Regions from separate parts of the Gracilibacillus marinus genome, predicted to be linked through region 1. Evidence: riboswitches for the same ligand, from Rfam matches in the RefSeq annotation. Region 1 holds a riboswitch; each other region holds the start of a gene.
What was found. A riboswitch is a leader RNA that binds a small molecule or an ion and turns the genes downstream of it on or off. The one in region 1 is predicted to bind thiamine pyrophosphate.
Positions count from the first base shown of each region.

Region 2: another riboswitch for thiamine pyrophosphate. It lies ahead of ACFOZ1_RS12805 (thiamine phosphate synthase); the one in region 1 lies ahead of thiC (phosphomethylpyrimidine synthase ThiC).
Region 3: another riboswitch for thiamine pyrophosphate. It lies ahead of ACFOZ1_RS09155 (3-oxoacyl-ACP reductase); the one in region 1 lies ahead of thiC (phosphomethylpyrimidine synthase ThiC).
Region 4: another riboswitch for thiamine pyrophosphate. It lies ahead of tenA (thiaminase II); the one in region 1 lies ahead of thiC (phosphomethylpyrimidine synthase ThiC).

Region 1 is NZ_JBHSDV010000007.1:71,600-75,790, forward strand. It holds gene ltrA (group II intron reverse transcriptase/maturase) at 1-406, shown strand, start outside; gene ACFOZ1_RS15920 (pentapeptide repeat-containing protein) at 590-1,222, shown strand; gene ACFOZ1_RS15925 (hypothetical protein) at 1,276-1,503, shown strand; TPP riboswitch at 1,999-2,113, shown strand; gene thiC (phosphomethylpyrimidine synthase ThiC) at 2,259-4,043, shown strand.
Region 2 is NZ_JBHSDV010000004.1:73,290-77,480, reverse strand. It holds gene ACFOZ1_RS12820 (thiazole synthase) at 1-201, opposite strand, end outside; gene thiS (sulfur carrier protein ThiS) at 204-407, opposite strand; gene thiO (glycine oxidase ThiO) at 421-1,539, opposite strand; gene ACFOZ1_RS12805 (thiamine phosphate synthase) at 1,611-2,192, opposite strand; TPP riboswitch at 2,461-2,559, opposite strand; gene ACFOZ1_RS12800 (ferritin-like domain-containing protein) at 2,767-3,213, shown strand; gene ACFOZ1_RS12795 (ZIP family metal transporter) at 3,450-4,191, opposite strand, start outside.
Region 3 is NZ_JBHSDV010000002.1:270,102-274,292, reverse strand. It holds gene ACFOZ1_RS09160 (LLM class flavin-dependent oxidoreductase) at 1-712, opposite strand, end outside; gene ACFOZ1_RS09155 (3-oxoacyl-ACP reductase) at 747-1,499, opposite strand; TPP riboswitch at 1,615-1,715, opposite strand; gene ACFOZ1_RS09150 (hypothetical protein) at 2,064-2,267, shown strand; gene ACFOZ1_RS09145 (MATE family efflux transporter) at 2,334-3,674, opposite strand; gene ACFOZ1_RS09140 (DUF2254 domain-containing protein) at 3,761-4,191, shown strand, end outside.
Region 4 is NZ_JBHSDV010000001.1:1,521,371-1,525,561, forward strand. It holds gene ACFOZ1_RS07130 (diguanylate cyclase domain-containing protein) at 1-1,303, shown strand, start outside; TPP riboswitch at 1,367-1,475, shown strand; gene tenA (thiaminase II) at 1,561-2,241, shown strand; gene ACFOZ1_RS07140 (ECF transporter S component) at 2,244-2,834, shown strand; gene ACFOZ1_RS07145 (ABC transporter ATP-binding protein) at 2,836-4,191, shown strand, end outside.

The DNA of each region.
Region 1 (4,191 bases):
ATCAATTCAGAAATTTGAAAGAAAGTTACGTCAGTTAACGAAACGAAACTGGAGTATTTCTTTAGACGTTAGAATCGTTAAACTGAGACAAGTCATTTATGGGTGGGTCAATTACTTTAAGATAGCCAATATGAAAAGAGTACTTGGAATAATCGACGCGAAGTTGCGTTCTAGACTACGTGTGATTATTTGGAAACAATGGAAGAAGAACCAGAAAAGAATTAAATCTCTCGTACGACTTGGCATTCCTCTCGAGGAAGCCAAGGGTCTAACTCACTGTCGAAAAGGTTATCGTTTTATTGGACTATCGAAGGTAGTTCAAAGGGCTTTATCTAATAAACGCTTAAGGCAAAGAGGAATCCCCTTTGCCCAAGACTATTATTTAAAAGTACACACTGTGATATAAATTGAACCGCCGTATACGGAACCGTACGTACGGTGGTGTGAGAGGGGCGAAAAGTTTAATCAACTTTTCCCTCTACTCGATTTCTTAAAGCTATACCCTTGTAAGAGATCGACCGTTCCTTTATATTTGTATCTAGAAGCTAAATAAATGATTGAAACTCTTTGGAAAGTAGGTAAGTTTACAATGAAGATTGATGTACCTAAGATTCCTGAAAATTTAAGTGATAAAAGATTTACAGATATTTTTTACGAAGAAGATTTAGAATTTGAAATGTGTATGATCTCAGACTCGGATTTTAACAACGAAGTACTTCATCGAGTGAGATTATATAAAACAGTGATTAAGAATTGTAATTTTACAAATACAGATTTTAAACGTATAGATCTTACCGATGTAGTTTTTAAGAATTGCGATTTATCTAATGCTGATTTAAGTAATGCTTCCATCAATCGAGTGGAGTTTATTAATTGTAAGTTGCTAGGCAGCAACCTAACAGAATCTTATATTGGTAATACAAGATTTAAGGATTCCATTCTTGATATGGTTATGTTCGGTAACTCAAAGTTTGAAAAGGTAATTTTTGATAATGCTGAATTAGAAGGCGCTGACCTTTATGATTGTAAGCTTAAAAAAGTAGAATTCCTTTCGTGTAATCTTAATGATGCAAGCTTTGATGGAACACCTTTAAAAGGAATTGATCTAAGCTCTTCCCATTTTGATTCTTTAATTGTTTCTATAGAGAATTTAAAAGGCTGTATAGTATCAACGTCTCAGGCGATACAATTCGCTTCGTTATTAGGATTAAAAATTAGATAATAGTATTTAATCCTTTTAAGTTCGTAAGTAAATAGGATGTTGAAACTAGAAAAATGCTAAGCACAGTAGTAAATGATGAAAAAGTAACTTTTTCATTCAATCCATCTATTTCTGAAGATACTAAAGCAACAGAAACATTTACATTTGAAGAATTAGAAATTAATAAAAATGTAGATGAGAAAACTCTAAAGAAAGAATTGGAAAAGAAGTTTCAGGCTTGGGTTTTGAATAAACTTAATATCTCTTACAGTATTGTTATCGAAGAATCTTTTGAAAAATAAACCAAGTAACATTCAATAAATATACAAAAGTGAAATTTAAATAATTATTGTTCTAAATGAGAAGAAATATAGATTCTAGAATGCTTTAAAAGAATATATTATATTTAACAAAGAGAGTATACAGAAAGGAGAGACTAGCCTATGAAGAAGAATTTGTTTTATTTTTTCTTAGGTGTTGTTGCTTATTTTGTTATATCTACGCTTATACAGTCATTGTAGAAGTGATATGAAAAGATTTATATTTACACATTTTTGTAACTGGAATAGTAGGTATGAAGGCAAAATTTAGGAAAGATTTATAATTAGTAACAGCACTTTCGCTTGCATTGACTAACTATTTCTAAAAGTTTGCTGCGAAAAAAATAACTTTACTGCTGAAGTCTTCTCTCGAATAAACATGTATTTTACAACACAAATAATAGTTCTTTTGAATTGTTTTCGGAATATTCCTTTTATATTTATCGAAGTTCATATATAATGAAAACAAATTGAATAAGAAATAACTAGGGGAGTCCAATGAGTTGGACTGAGAAAGAAACGCGATGAGGTTTCTTGACTCTTGGGACCTGATCTGGTTCATACCAGCGTGGGGAAGTTAAATTGATTCATGTAGCATATTACTTCTGTATACATTTTAGCCGGGTCCAGCCAATTTATTGGATGCCGGCTTTTTTATGTTTGTCAAAAGTCTAGCTATTCCACTTGTTATGTGCCATATCTCGTCCTTTAACTCACAAAAAGGAGAGATTTTTTTTATGTCAACTATTTCATTAAACAAAGAAAGTATTTCCATCAAAACGAATGTACCAGGTAGTAAAAAAGCGTATGTAACAGGTTCTAGGCCGGATATTCGAGTACCTATGCGTGAAATTGAATTAAGTCCAACTACAGGGGTCTATGGTGAAGAAGAAAATGAACCTGTGCGTGTATATGATACGAGCGGGCCATACACGGATGAAGATTATACGGTAGATATTACAAAAGGTTTATCTCCTATTCGTCGTTCATGGATTCAAGAGCGTGGGGATGTCGAGCAATATGATGGAAGGGAAATCAAGCCTGAGGATAATGGATACAAAGATATAAAGGATCCGCGTGCAAACCATCAGGTGTTTCCAGGTTTAAAGAGAAAACCACTTCGCGCAAAAAAAGGGAAAAATGTGACACAACTCCATTATGCGAGAAAAGGAATCATTACACCTGAAATGGAGTTTATTGCCATTAGAGAGAATATGACACCTGAATTCGTACGTGACGAAGTGGCCAAAGGTAGGGCCATTATTCCCTCAAATATCAATCATCCAGAAGCAGAACCGATGATTATCGGTCGCAATTTCCATGTGAAGATTAATGCAAATATTGGAAATTCTGCCGTTTCATCTTCTATTGAAAATGAGGTGGAAAAAATGATTTGGGCAACTCGTTGGGGAGCTGACAATATCATGGATTTGTCCACAGGGAAAAATATCCATACAACCCGGGAATGGATTGTGCGTAATTCACCTGTTCCAATCGGTACAGTGCCAATTTATCAAGCACTTGAAAAAGTAAATGGGATCGCAGAAGATCTCACTTGGGAGATCTACCGTGATACATTAATTGAACAAGCGGAACAAGGTGTTGATTATTTTACGATCCATGCGGGCGTTTTATTACGATATGTCCCCTTAACAGCAAAACGTGTAACAGGTATTGTATCCCGTGGTGGATCGATTATGGCACAATGGTGTTTATTCCACCATAAAGAAAACTTCTTATATACTCATTTTGAGGAAATTTGTGAGATTATGAAATCATATGATATTGCATTTTCTCTAGGAGATGGTTTACGTCCAGGCTCGATTGCCGATGCAAATGATGAAGCACAGTTTGCGGAATTGGATACACTAGGTGAATTAACGAAAATTGCTTGGGAGCATGATGTTCAAGTGATGGTAGAAGGACCGGGACATGTGCCCATGCACTTAATCAAAGAAAATATGGATAAGCAATTGGAAGTGTGTAAAGAAGCTCCTTTTTATACACTTGGACCACTTACAACAGATGTCGCTCCGGGCTATGACCATATTACATCTGCCATAGGTGCGGCAATGATTGGCTGGTATGGTACAGCCATGCTATGTTATGTAACTCCAAAAGAACATCTAGGTTTACCCAATAAAGATGATGTTCGAGAAGGGGTCATTACGTATAAAATTGCGGCACATGCTGCTGATCTAGCAAAAGGACATCCAGGGGCACAAATAAGGGATGATGCCTTATCAAAAGCCCGTTTTGAATTCCGTTGGAGAGATCAATTCCATTTATCTTTAGACCCTGAACGTGCCATGGAATATCATGATGAAACATTACCAGCAGAAGCGGCGAAAACCGCACACTTTTGTTCCATGTGCGGACCTAAATTTTGCAGCATGAGAATCTCTCAAGATATTCGGAATTATGCAAGAGAAAATAAGCTGAAGATGGATGAAGTCATTGAAAAAGGAATGAAGGAAAAGGCCCAAGAATTTAAACAAACAGGCGGTAATATATACTCATAATTTTTCGAAAGGGGTAAGGTAATCAAATGAAAGTCGAAAAAATTGAAAAAGAAATCAATCAACTAAAGACTCGCCTTGATTTTTTACAGGGGTGTCTAAAAGAAATTCAACAAAATTGTGATCACCAATATTTTGCAAAAAATTCGTA
Region 2 (4,191 bases), on a different contig from region 1:
CAAAAATGTATATTTTTCTAAATCAATCAATTCAAGAAAATTAGGTTGATTTGCATCAAATATATTCATCCTTCTTACTGCAAATGTTAAAACTTCCGTCTCTGAAATATCTACTGCTTCTTTCTGAACTTTAAAGTTAGAATATTTACCTGTCCCCAAAAAAAGTCTTGATTGAAATGTGAATGAACCTATTTTTAACATTATTATCCTCCTCCTACAAAATGGACCAACTCCATACGGTCGCCATGTTTAACTTTTCTATTTGGATGTTCTTCTTTCAACACAATATCGCCATTTAATTCTATGATAACGATTTTATTTTTTAACCCTAATGTATCTATTACGTCAGCTATTGTCTGAATGTCTTCATTGATTGTGACATTCTCTCCATTAATAATTAGTTGCATATCCCTCCTCCTTTCACATAGACATCGATACTTCTCGCTGAATGGAAAAGGCAGACAAATATGATGCTAAAGATTTCTTCTCAATCATATCTGCAATGATTTTTCCTGTGATCGGTGCGAGTAAGATACCATTTCGGTAATGCCCTGTAGCGATATATAACCCTTTTTTATTTGGAATTGCACCAATATACGGATTCTCATCCTTTGTTAGCGGCCTAATACCTGACCAATAATTTTCCACACGCGCTTCTTGTAGTGATGGTATAAGTTCGCAAGCATGATGTAATAAATGAGCAATCGCTTTAACAGAGACACCCTGATCTGTAACGTTAGGCACAGAAGTTGCGCCAATAATTATTTTTCCATTTTGTTTTGGTACTAGATAACATTTAGGACCAAATATGGTTGATTGAATGACAGGAGTTTCTGTCTTTACACTAATACATTCTCCTTTTACTGGAATCATGTCATGTAAAAATTTTGATGTAACAATTGGATCTTTTCCTGTTGCCATAATGACATGGTCTGAATAGTAGACATCTTGTTTCACTTTCACACCAATTACTTCATTACTTTCTTCGATTAGTGAAGTGACAGGACTATGCTCATAAATAATCACACCATTATTTTCACAAGCTTTTGCGTATGCTTTTGTCACGTGAGGAGCAGATACTTGTCCGTCATTTGGTAAATAAATGCCTCCAAGGAAACAAGATGCTAAGTGTTTTTCCTTCAACATTATTTCTTTCACTGACATCACATGGGCATCTTCACCTAGTTTTTGTTGTAATATAGCTACTCCTTGCCATTCCTTTAATTGTTCTTCGGTATACGCGAGCTTCAAAATCCCGTTTTGATTGAATTGTATATCAATCCCACTTTTTTCTTTTAATTCTTCTTGTACAGATGGATACATTGCTCTACTTTCTTTTGCTAATTGAAATAATGGACTATCCTTCTTACATTCACTTTGTGCACCTAACATACCTGCTGCGGCATTGGATGCTCCAGAACCAATCCATTCCTTTTCAAGCAGTAACACACGATAAGAACGTTTACTTAGTTCATAAGCAATTGAACATCCTATTACACCACCACCAATAACAATACAATCGACATGTTTTGTCACCATTTGACACTCTCCTTCGTTAATACTTCAATCTTAAATAGCAATTTCCATTAATGATTTGTTGCTATATTCATCTAAAGTGTATGAACAACGTGATAGATTTCCTTCGCTACTTGCAACGGGAACTCTGCTTCCCAAATAGAAGAAATAATAGCAACACCTTGTACACCACAATCCATTACACTTTTTACGTTTTTTGGTGTAATACCTCCAATTGCAATAACAGGGATAGACACACAATTGATTATTTCTTTTAATGAATGAATGCCTCTAGGAGCTACACCTTTTTTCGAAGTGGATGCAAAGATATGTCCATAAATTATGTAATCCGCAACCTCCTTTTCAGCAAGAATTGCTTCGTCCAAATCATGGACAGATTTTCCACACACTAACTTTGGAAATTTTTGTTTCACTTCAACTACAGGAACACTATGATATGCTAAATGTGTACCACGAACAGACGTAATTGCAGCAACATCTACCCGATCATTTATTAAGATTTTGGATAAGGGAAAACCTAATTGGTGTAATTGCTGAACCAACGAATATATTTCCTTTGCAGTTTTATTCTTTTCACGAATGTGAAAGAAATCAATAAACGGCTCAACAGTCATAACAACATGCAAATCTCTTACCGACAAATAACCATTCGACACAAGATGAACCCCCTCCAATAAAACACCCCCTTAAATTCAAAAGCAAAAGTGCCCGATTAGAAACGTAAGGACTGGAGTGAATCAAACAAAATAAAGGAATCACGATGAGCTTGCGAATCGATGATGACTTATTGATGGTTGATTCGCGAAGTCCTCTAGTTTCTGGGCGCTTGAGCTAGACGATTCAAAAGCGAAAGTGCCCGGTTAGAAACGCAAAAAACCACTCTCCCAATAGGAAGAGTGGTGAAATAGACATAGTATAATACTCGACTATCAACCATCACTTCCCTCCGCTAGTATTAACTAGATCAGGTTATAAGAGTCCGAAAAAAATCGTCTCAGCCAAAAGGCTCCCCTAGTGAATCGATACACATATTTAATTTAATACAACAACAGAATAACATATTTGGTAATACAAGCCAATAGTTTTTTTTGTAATTATATCTATTCAGTAATAATGAATATTCATAATAATTTCCAAAAATAAATAAAAAGTTGTTTATTATTTTTTTATTGGGGAAGATATAGAGTAGACATTAATTAGTAAAGTTAATTATGAAAGGGAGTATTTAATATGGCAAAAGACGAAAAAAAATTACAAGAATTGATTGATGGATTAAACGTGGACTTAGCACATGAATATGCTGCAACAATTCAATACACATATCATGCATCAGTAGTATCAGGATTATATAGATCATTACTTAAACCATTCTTTGAAGATGAAATTACGGATGAGATTGGTCATGCATTATACTTATCAGATAAAATTAAAACATTAGGTGGTATACCAACAACGACACCTGCGAAAGTTGAGCAATTAACAGATGTGCAAGAAATGCTTGAAGCGACTTATAAAGCAGAATCTGAAACAATTGAACGTTATGAAAAACGTAAACAACAAGCAGAAGAATTAGGTTTAACAGAACTTGTAGTAAAACTTGATGATATGATAGCAGACGAAACAAATCATAAAGAAGAAACAGAGAGATTATTACAAGATAAATCATTCTTTAAATAAGCATAAAGATACACCTATGATGAAACGATACAAAGTTCCGTTTTATAAATAATTGCAATTGATAATCAAAGTGAGGATGGAGTTATATAATTCCATCCTCACTTTTCTTTGTAATGTTCAAATCCACCACTATTTATAGTCATTTTTCACAGAAACAAATCATAATAAATCTTAACACTATCCACTTGTTTAATAGTTATGCCAATTGAGCTAGTTATTCATATTTAGTCATCCATTTAGCCTAGTGCCACATCAAGAATCATCATCAAAACAAACCCCACCATTAAGCTCATGGAAGCAAGATCCTTGTTACCTTTTTCTTGAGAGCTCGGAATAACTTCTTCAGCGACAACAAATATCATTGCTCCTGCAGCAAAACTTAATGCATAAGGCAGTAATGGTTCAATAAATGCCACAGCTAATGCACCAATTACTGCTGCAATAGGTTCAACCATACCTGAAAATTGTCCGTAAAGAAAACTTTTTCTGCGGGACATACCTTCGCCTCTTAAAGGCATTGAAACCGCCACACCCTCGGGAAAGTTTTGAATACCTATACCAAGTGCAAGTGTCAAAGCACCCGCTAAAGTAGCTTCTGTACCTCCATTTGCAAGTGCACCGAAAGCAATACCCACTGCTAAACCTTCTGGAATATTATGAAGAGTGATGGCAAGAACTAACAATGTACTTCTGTTTCTTTTATTAGGTAAAAATCCTTCCGCTTTGCTATCAGATGTATTTGGATGAAGATGAGGTAACATCTTATCAATTGCCCATAAAAAAAAACCACCTAATAAAAATCCAATTGCTGCTGGAAACCAAGCACCTATATCATTATCCTCGGACATTTCTATTGCTGGGCCTAATAAAGACCAATAACTTGCTGCAATCATAACACCTCCAGCAAATCCTAACATGCTATCTAGTAATCGCTGGTTTATTGTCTTTGTTGCAAAGACGAGCATAGCTCCAAGCGCA
Region 3 (4,191 bases), on a different contig from region 1:
ATACGGCATCTGCATAGTTGACAGCTAGAGCAATACCTTGTTTCGAAGCGCCTGCTTGCATAGCTACCGGTTTACCTTGTGGGCTCTTTGGTGTGGTGGAAGGTCCTTGTACTTGAAAGTAATGCCCATCATGATGAAAAGGTTGAATGCTAGATGCATCGATTAACTTTCTTTCGGAACGATTGTGTAAAAATGCGTTTTTGTCCCAAGACTCAAACAGCTTATTCATTACTTCAGCGAACTCTTCTGCCTTCTCATAACGTTTCGCATGTGGTGGGAGTTCTTTCATACTATGGTTTTGTGCCTCTAAATCTGTCATAGATGTAACGAGATTCCAACCAACACGTCCTTTTGTTATATGATCCAAACTTAATAGTTGTCGTGCAGCTGTGTAAGGATTGGAAAACGTACTAGAAATCGTAGAGACCAATCCAATATGTTTGGTCACTTGTGCAATTGCTGTTAAATTAATGAGTGGATCAAACCAAAATGCTGGCATCATATTAGGATGATTAGCCGCGAATGATTGGTTGTCAGCAAAGAATACAGCATCAAAGAGCCCTTTCTCTGCTAACTGTGCTAAGGATTGGTAATACGTGATATCACCAATCCGTTCTACACTTGAATCAGGCAACAGCCATGCCGCTTGATGATGGCCCGTTCCATATAGTAACACACCTAAATGAAGTTGCTTCCTTTCGTTTCTTTCCATTTATAGAACACCTCAAAATCTATCATTTTTTCTATTAATTCATTGTCAATCCGCCGTCGACTGTAATATTCTGCCCTGTAATTCCATCTGCATTTTCTGAAGCTAAAAAAGCGACCATATTGGCTACATCTTGAGGTGTCGTTACTTTTTTCAATGGAGTGGATTGTGCAATCAAGTCAAATACTTCAGGCGTTGTAACAGCACTTGCATCTGTTGTTTTCAATAGACCACCTGAAACTACATTTGCTTTTATTCCGAAAGTACCTAGTTCTGCAGCGATATTTCGCGTAAAACCTATCAATCCAGCTTTTGCCGTCGTATATTCATGATATGGGACAACTGGATTTTGATATAAATTCGTTCCAATATTAATGATTGTTCCTTTTTTTCGTTCGATAAATTGTGGAATTACACTTTGACATGTATGAAATGCCGCCTTTAGAGTCCCATCTAGCTGCTTTTGGTAATCCTCCCAATCTAGCTCTGCAAAAGGCTTTTGTTGTGTTGGGTCAAATTTGAAGTCTACTAGTGCATTGTTTACAACAACATCTATTTGGCCAAAATACGCTGTTGCCTTCTCTACCAGTTGATTCACTTCTTCTCTATTCGTTACATCTGCTTGAAGTGCAATGGCTGTTCCTTCCACTGCCTCCGCTACAAGCGCCAACGCAGCCTCTTTACTTTTGTTGTAATTAACAACAACTTGGAATCCTTGCTGCAACAATGTTTGTACAATTACTTTTCCTAAACCTCGACTACCACCTGTTACTAATACTGTTCTAGACATTTTGACAACTCCTCTATTTTTTTGCATCAAAAAATGCACAACAGACCCGTAGGAAAGTTGCGCATAAACAAATAATGACATATCAAAAAACAAAGCACACGTGTACTTTATGTATGTATTATAGTTAACACTTTCCTACGCTAGTTCTAACTAGTTCAGGTTCAAAGGGTTTGAGTACACACTCATCTCAGTTAAAAAACACCCCTAGTGCATCTATTTGAATTATCTTCGATGTTACCTTTGTCAGAAAATTATGTCAAGTCATAACAATATTTACTTTTACATCCAACCATCTTTAATTAACAAACTTAGACGGTGGTATGTTGTAAAATTTATTAAATACTTTGGAGAAACTATATGAATCTGGATAGCCGAGCTTACTTATGATTTATAGAACAGCATATTGTTTCGGCTTACACTTATATCTCCCAGGCCACCAACTAAAATTGTGAATATCACTTAACAAGGTACTACTTTTTTATTAAAAGCACTCTTATATTTGGCTTTTAATGTTAAAATAGTAATTAATTACGATTACAATATGTGGACAGGAGGAAGGTAAGAGTGAATAGAAAATTACCTAAAAAATATTCCATACTATTTTTTATAGCTATTTCTTTAACCATTTTGATAAGAGTTTACAGTGTAGTAACTGATGGCAAGAACTTGTTCTCCATCTATAGTTTAGACATACTAATTCTATTGATTATATTGATTGTGAACGTCATCGTATTTATGTTTAGTAAGTCTAATAGCGAGGAAAGTTGAGAGTTTTTTTGCTCTGCAGATGTTTGTGGTACTTATCACATTGAAGGAACAATCCACCTCTGAAAATCAAACCCCCAACTCTTTCTCTCGCCATTTCCCAAACCGAAAATACATGTAAGCCAAAATACTACTAATTACGAAACTACTGCCAATCCCAATAGCGATACCTGCTTCCCCGAACAGTTTGGCACAAAAGGCAGACAACGGATAACGGAGCACCCAAAAGGAAATAATGTTCAGAAAGAGTACTTGATACATCGCACCAGATGCTCGTACAATACCGTTTAAAACAAAATTAATACCTAAAAACGGATAACATAATGCGACAATTTGAATAAATGTAGTACCGAAAGAAGCTGCATCCACTTCTTGGACAAATAAGCTAATGCCATATTTAGCTAATGGAATCGTAAGTAACCCTAGTGCGAACATTATGACAAAATTATAAAGAACAGCAACTTTCGTGATTTGATGCACACGTTTATAATTTCCAACACCAATATTTTGTCCTGCCATGCTATTTACCGCTGTACCCAATGCATGTGCTGGTAACATAATAATACTATCAAGTCGCTGTGCTGCACTATAACCTGCCACAACCGCTGGTCCAAATCCTGTTACGACAGTCATAATCGCAGCCATCCCAGCTGATATCATCATCATTTGTAACCCTGAAGGAATCCCTAGGTTTAAGATGAGTTTCACTTCTTTACTTTTCGGAATATAAGGTATCGGAAATGGAGCGAGCTTACGCTTAATAATCAATGCAATTCCAATTACACAAGACAACCCTTGGGAAAAAATCGTCGCATATGCCGCTCCAGCAACTCCTAATTGCGCACCCCAAATAAGCAATGGATCTAATACAATATTACATACAACCGCAATAGCGACAATGCGAAGTGGAGTTCTGCTATCGCCAATCGCTCTCAGAACTGTACTAATAAAATTGTAGCCAAACAAAAACAATATTCCGACAAAATTAATCCGTAAATACGTGGTCGCCTCTTTTATCATGCTTGAAGGGGTACCAAGTAATCGTAATAATCCTTCAGAGAAGACATATCCAAATGTCCCCATCACCAGTGCTAATACTGTCAAGACGACGACAAACCCATTTAAATAACGCTTTAATCCAGCTTCGTCTTTCTTCCCTTTTTGTTGAGACAAGATTGTTAAAGATGCATTGCTAAGCCCGATTGCAAATGCAAGCATCGTGAAAATGATTGTACTTGCCACACCGACAGCACCTAACGCTTCATCACCTAGCAAATTCCCGACCCATAAGCTATCAACAAATTGATACGATGTCTGTAATAAATTTGCAATAATTAATGGCCCTGAAAAGACAATTAACTGTTTCAAAATATTCCCTTTTGTAAAATCATGTTGTTTCTTTGTATTCAATGCAAACAGCCTTTCTTCACAATGGTTATCAAATCCAATATCACTTATAATAATACTACAACTTACTAAAGAGAGAAGGTACAATCATGCTCAAGCATTTTTGGTATCGGATTCAGCAACAACTATGGGTCATTCCAGCCATTTATGTACTTGTCACAACAATACTCATTCTATTCATTCAATTGATTGACCATCAAGTACTCGCAAAATGGAGTGATTTCTTCCCATCTGTCATTCTTACAAGCCCAGACCTTGCGAAGGATACACTTGGTGTGATTGCTGGTGCCCTGTTAACAATGACAACAATCACATTCTCGACGACTATGGTTGTACTTACAACCTATTCGTCTCAATTCTCACCACGAACGTTACAGAACTTTTTGACAGATAAAAAGACATTGCACGTTCTTGGTGTCTTTATCGCAGGATTTTATTATTCTGTTGTGTCATTAGTTCTCGTACGATTAAATACAGATGCAGAAGTATTGTTATCTGCGACTGTTGGTGTATTGATTTC
Region 4 (4,191 bases), on a different contig from region 1:
AGTTTCAAGAAATTTTAATTTAGGTAATATTATGCAATCTTATTTATATAAAGATTTAATTGAGATGAAGTGGCTATTGCATACACCTTATAGAAAAGGATTCATTTTATTAAATGAAGAGAATCATTTCAATTGGAAAATGTATTATTTTAATGTTGAACAAATCGGTAAAGAAGAATTTGATTGGATTGCTAATATTGAAAAAAAACAATTCCCTACCAAAGAACAACTTTTGAATAAAGAAATTTTCCAAGATGAGAATACGATGGTAATCATACCAATCATTCTGGATGAAATAGAAATTGGGACTTTAGGTTTTGTCGGTGTGGATGATGAGACAAGCATGATCACGCCACTAAATACAACATATCAATTAGGTAATTTTTTTGCTTCTGCACTCAAAAGAGCAAGAATGGATCAAGATTTAAAAGCATATTCTCATAAATTAGAGTTAATTTCTACTATTATTTATGATGGAATATGGGAATTAGATCTTACAACAGATAAAGTAACAAGTACAGGTGGCATTCATAAAATTTTAGGATATACAAATACAGATGCAGAAATTAGTTTTTACAAATTAGTCCATTTGATTCACAAAGATGACATAGGTATTTTTTATCAATCTTATCGGAATGGTTTGGAAACAGGCGATGTATTTGATATCGAATGTCGCATGAGACATGTAGAAGGTCATTACCTTTGGATGTTTATTACAGGTCAACCTGAATCTAATCTATTTGGGGAAATGACAAAAGTAATAGGGTCAATTATGGATATTAGTGAAAAGAAAACACAAGAGAATCAAATTCAAGAATTAATCTATAAAGATTCTTTAACACAAATACACAATAGATTATATTTCAATGAGCAATTAAACAAGTTATTAAAAGTAATAAAAGAAGAACAAAAAAAGTTAGCACTAATTATGTTTGATTTAGATCAATTCAAATCAATTAATGACACGTTTGGTCACACAAAAGGTGACGAAATATTGTTAGAAGTCGCTGTAAGAGTGAGTGATTTATGTGTCAATCATGAAGTATTTTGTAGATTGGGTGGAGATGAATTTGTCATCATCATGCCTGATATAAATACAATAGATGATGTGATTACTTTTTCAGAACAAATTAGAAAAGTAATTGAAATGCCTTTTTTTGAACACTTTTTCATTTCTACAAGTATAGGCATTAGTCTGTATCCGAACGATGCGATTTGTGAAGAATCATTGACCATCCATGCAGACAAAGCGATGTATCAATCCAAAAAGAATGGAGGAAATCAAATTTCTGTGTATTCTTAAAAAACTATTGACAAGTTGGTATATTTTGATATAGTTAACTCGAAATAATAATTAAATAATGTAAAAATCCACTAGGGGTGTCTTTTGAAGACTGAGATTAAAGTAGGTGACTTTAAGACTCTTAGAACCTGATCTGGTTTGTACCAGCGTAGGGAAGTGGTCATATGAATAATATATAGTTTTTATATATTTTTTAAGCCACTTTCTTTGCGTAAAAGGAAGTGGTTTTTTGCATTTAAAAAATGGAGGGTATCCTAATGAAATTTTCTGAAGAATTAAGAAAAGTAGTTGATCCGATATGGGAGGAGAGTTTTCAACATCCTTTTGTGAAAGGAATTGGAGATGGGACATTACCAATTGAAAATTTTAAATATTATGTTCAACAAGACGCATATTATTTATCTCATTTCGCGAAAATACAGGCACTTGGAGCTGCAAAGGCAAATGATTTGGAAACAACAAGTAATATGGCGAAACATGCACAGGGTACATATGAGGCTGAATTAGCATTACATCGTACGTTTGCAGAATTATTAGACATTACACAAAGTGATGTGGAATTATTTCAACCTTCACCCACAGCATATGCATACACATCGCACATGTATCGTGCCGCATATGAAGGTCATCTAGGAGATATTATTGCTGTTATCTTACCGTGTTATTGGTTGTACTACGAAATTGGCGAAAAGTTAAAATATTGTAAGCCAGAACATCCTGTTTATCAAAAATGGATCGCAACATATGGGGGTGAATGGTTCAAACAGCAAGTAGAAGAACAAATTAATCGTTTGGATACTTTGTCAAAAGATGTAACAAATCAAGATAGAAAGCGGATGAAAGAGCATTTTATTATTAGTAGTCATTATGAACTGAGATTTTGGGAGATGGCTTATCGTTTAGAAGCATGGAGTGAAGAAGGAGCTATATCACGATGAAGATGAATAAGAAACTTTCCTTATCAGATATTTTAATTACAATCGTCATAGCAGTTGTATTTAGTGTGATTTATAAACTATGGGGGCCATTGTATACTGCTTTATCTGTATTTGGTATACATTTAGATCAATTTATTTATGGCATGTGGTTTATTGCAGCAACCGTTGCATTTCTTATTATAAGAAAACCAGGTGTAGCTTTACTTGCTGAATTAGCAGCAGCACAAGGTGAATTTCTATTTGGTGGACAATGGGGTATTAGTCTATTAATTTATGGTCTTGTTCAAGGAATTGGTTGCGAGCTAGTTTTTGCGATGTTTCGTTATAAAAGCTACACATTAATTGTCATGTGTCTGGCAGCAATTGGGGCGACAATTGGATCACTAGTTTTGGATATATATTATGGATATATCACAGAATTAGTTTGGTGGAACCTGACGTTATTAATTGCGATTCGTACAGTAGGCGCAGTATTAATAACAGGCATATTTGCTTACTATTTGGTAAAAGCATTAGAAAAAACAGGCGTCACTAAATATGTAAGGCCAATTCATTCTAAACATTATGAATCACTAGAAGAAGAAGCAAGGTGATATGATGCATTCTATTGCAATTCAAATAGAGAATCTTCGTGTAAAATTTCCAGATAAACAATCATTTTTGTTTAAAGATTTATCTCTTACAATTCAAAAAGGTGAAAAAGTACTAATAGTTGGGCCATCAGGATCTGGTAAATCCACATTATTAAAGATATTAGCGAAAATCATCCCAAAGATTGTAGAAGTACCTTGTAAATATGATAATGCTATCTTACCTGTACAACCAGGATATGTTTTTCAAAATCCTGACCATCAATTTTGTATGCCATATGTAGATGAAGAAATGGCTTTTGTGTTAGAAAATCAACTTATCCATCGAGATAAAATGAAATTGCTCATACGTGAATATTTAGATTTAGTTGGTTTAACTTTACCTTCTAACCATACATTGATAGATCATTTATCTGGTGGTATGAAACAAAGACTTGCTATTGCTAGTGTATTAGCTCTTCAACCAGATGTTCTATTTCTAGACGAACCAACTGCTATGCTTGATCAAGAAGGAACAAATCAAGTATGGGATACAGTATGGAATATTTCTCAAAATAAAACACTTATTGTTGTCGAGCATAAAATCGATAGAGTAATAGACTATGTAGACAGAATGATTATGATAGACGACTGCGGGAATATTATTGCAGATGGCAATCCACATACACTGCTACGTCATAAAAAGTCATTATTTCAACAGTATGGTATATGGTATCCAAATATTTGGAATGACCATCCCATCCGCATAGATACGCAGCCAATGAAGAGTGTAATGGAAATCAATCACGCATCAGGTTATTATCAAAAAACAAAAGCAATACGAATAGAACATGCACAAGTAAATGAAGGAGACTTCATAACAATCTCTGGACATAACGGAGCAGGAAAAAGCACCTTATTACAAATGTTAGCCAAATTAATAAAATATGAAGGAAGATTACATTTACCTTTCCTGAAAGACAAACGTGATTTCTATAAATATGTAGGATATGTATTTCAAAACCCGGAGTTGCAATTTGTCGCTAACAACGTGTGTGAAGAATTAGAGTTCTCTATTTCTCATATAAATAATCATAAAGAACGAATGAATAGGATAGAAGAACATTTAGCTATCTATGAATTAGATAATTGGAAAGAGGCGCATCCATATCAATTATCGATTGGGCAAATGAAGAGATTAAGTGTAGCGACAGCAACAATTCGAAAGCCTAAAATCCTACTACTGGATGAACCTACATTTGGCCAAGATGCATATTACACTTTCACTATGCTTGATTATTTAAAACAACTTCAAAATGAAGCAACAACGATTATTATGGTGACACATGATTATCATATAACAACACATTATGCCAATAAA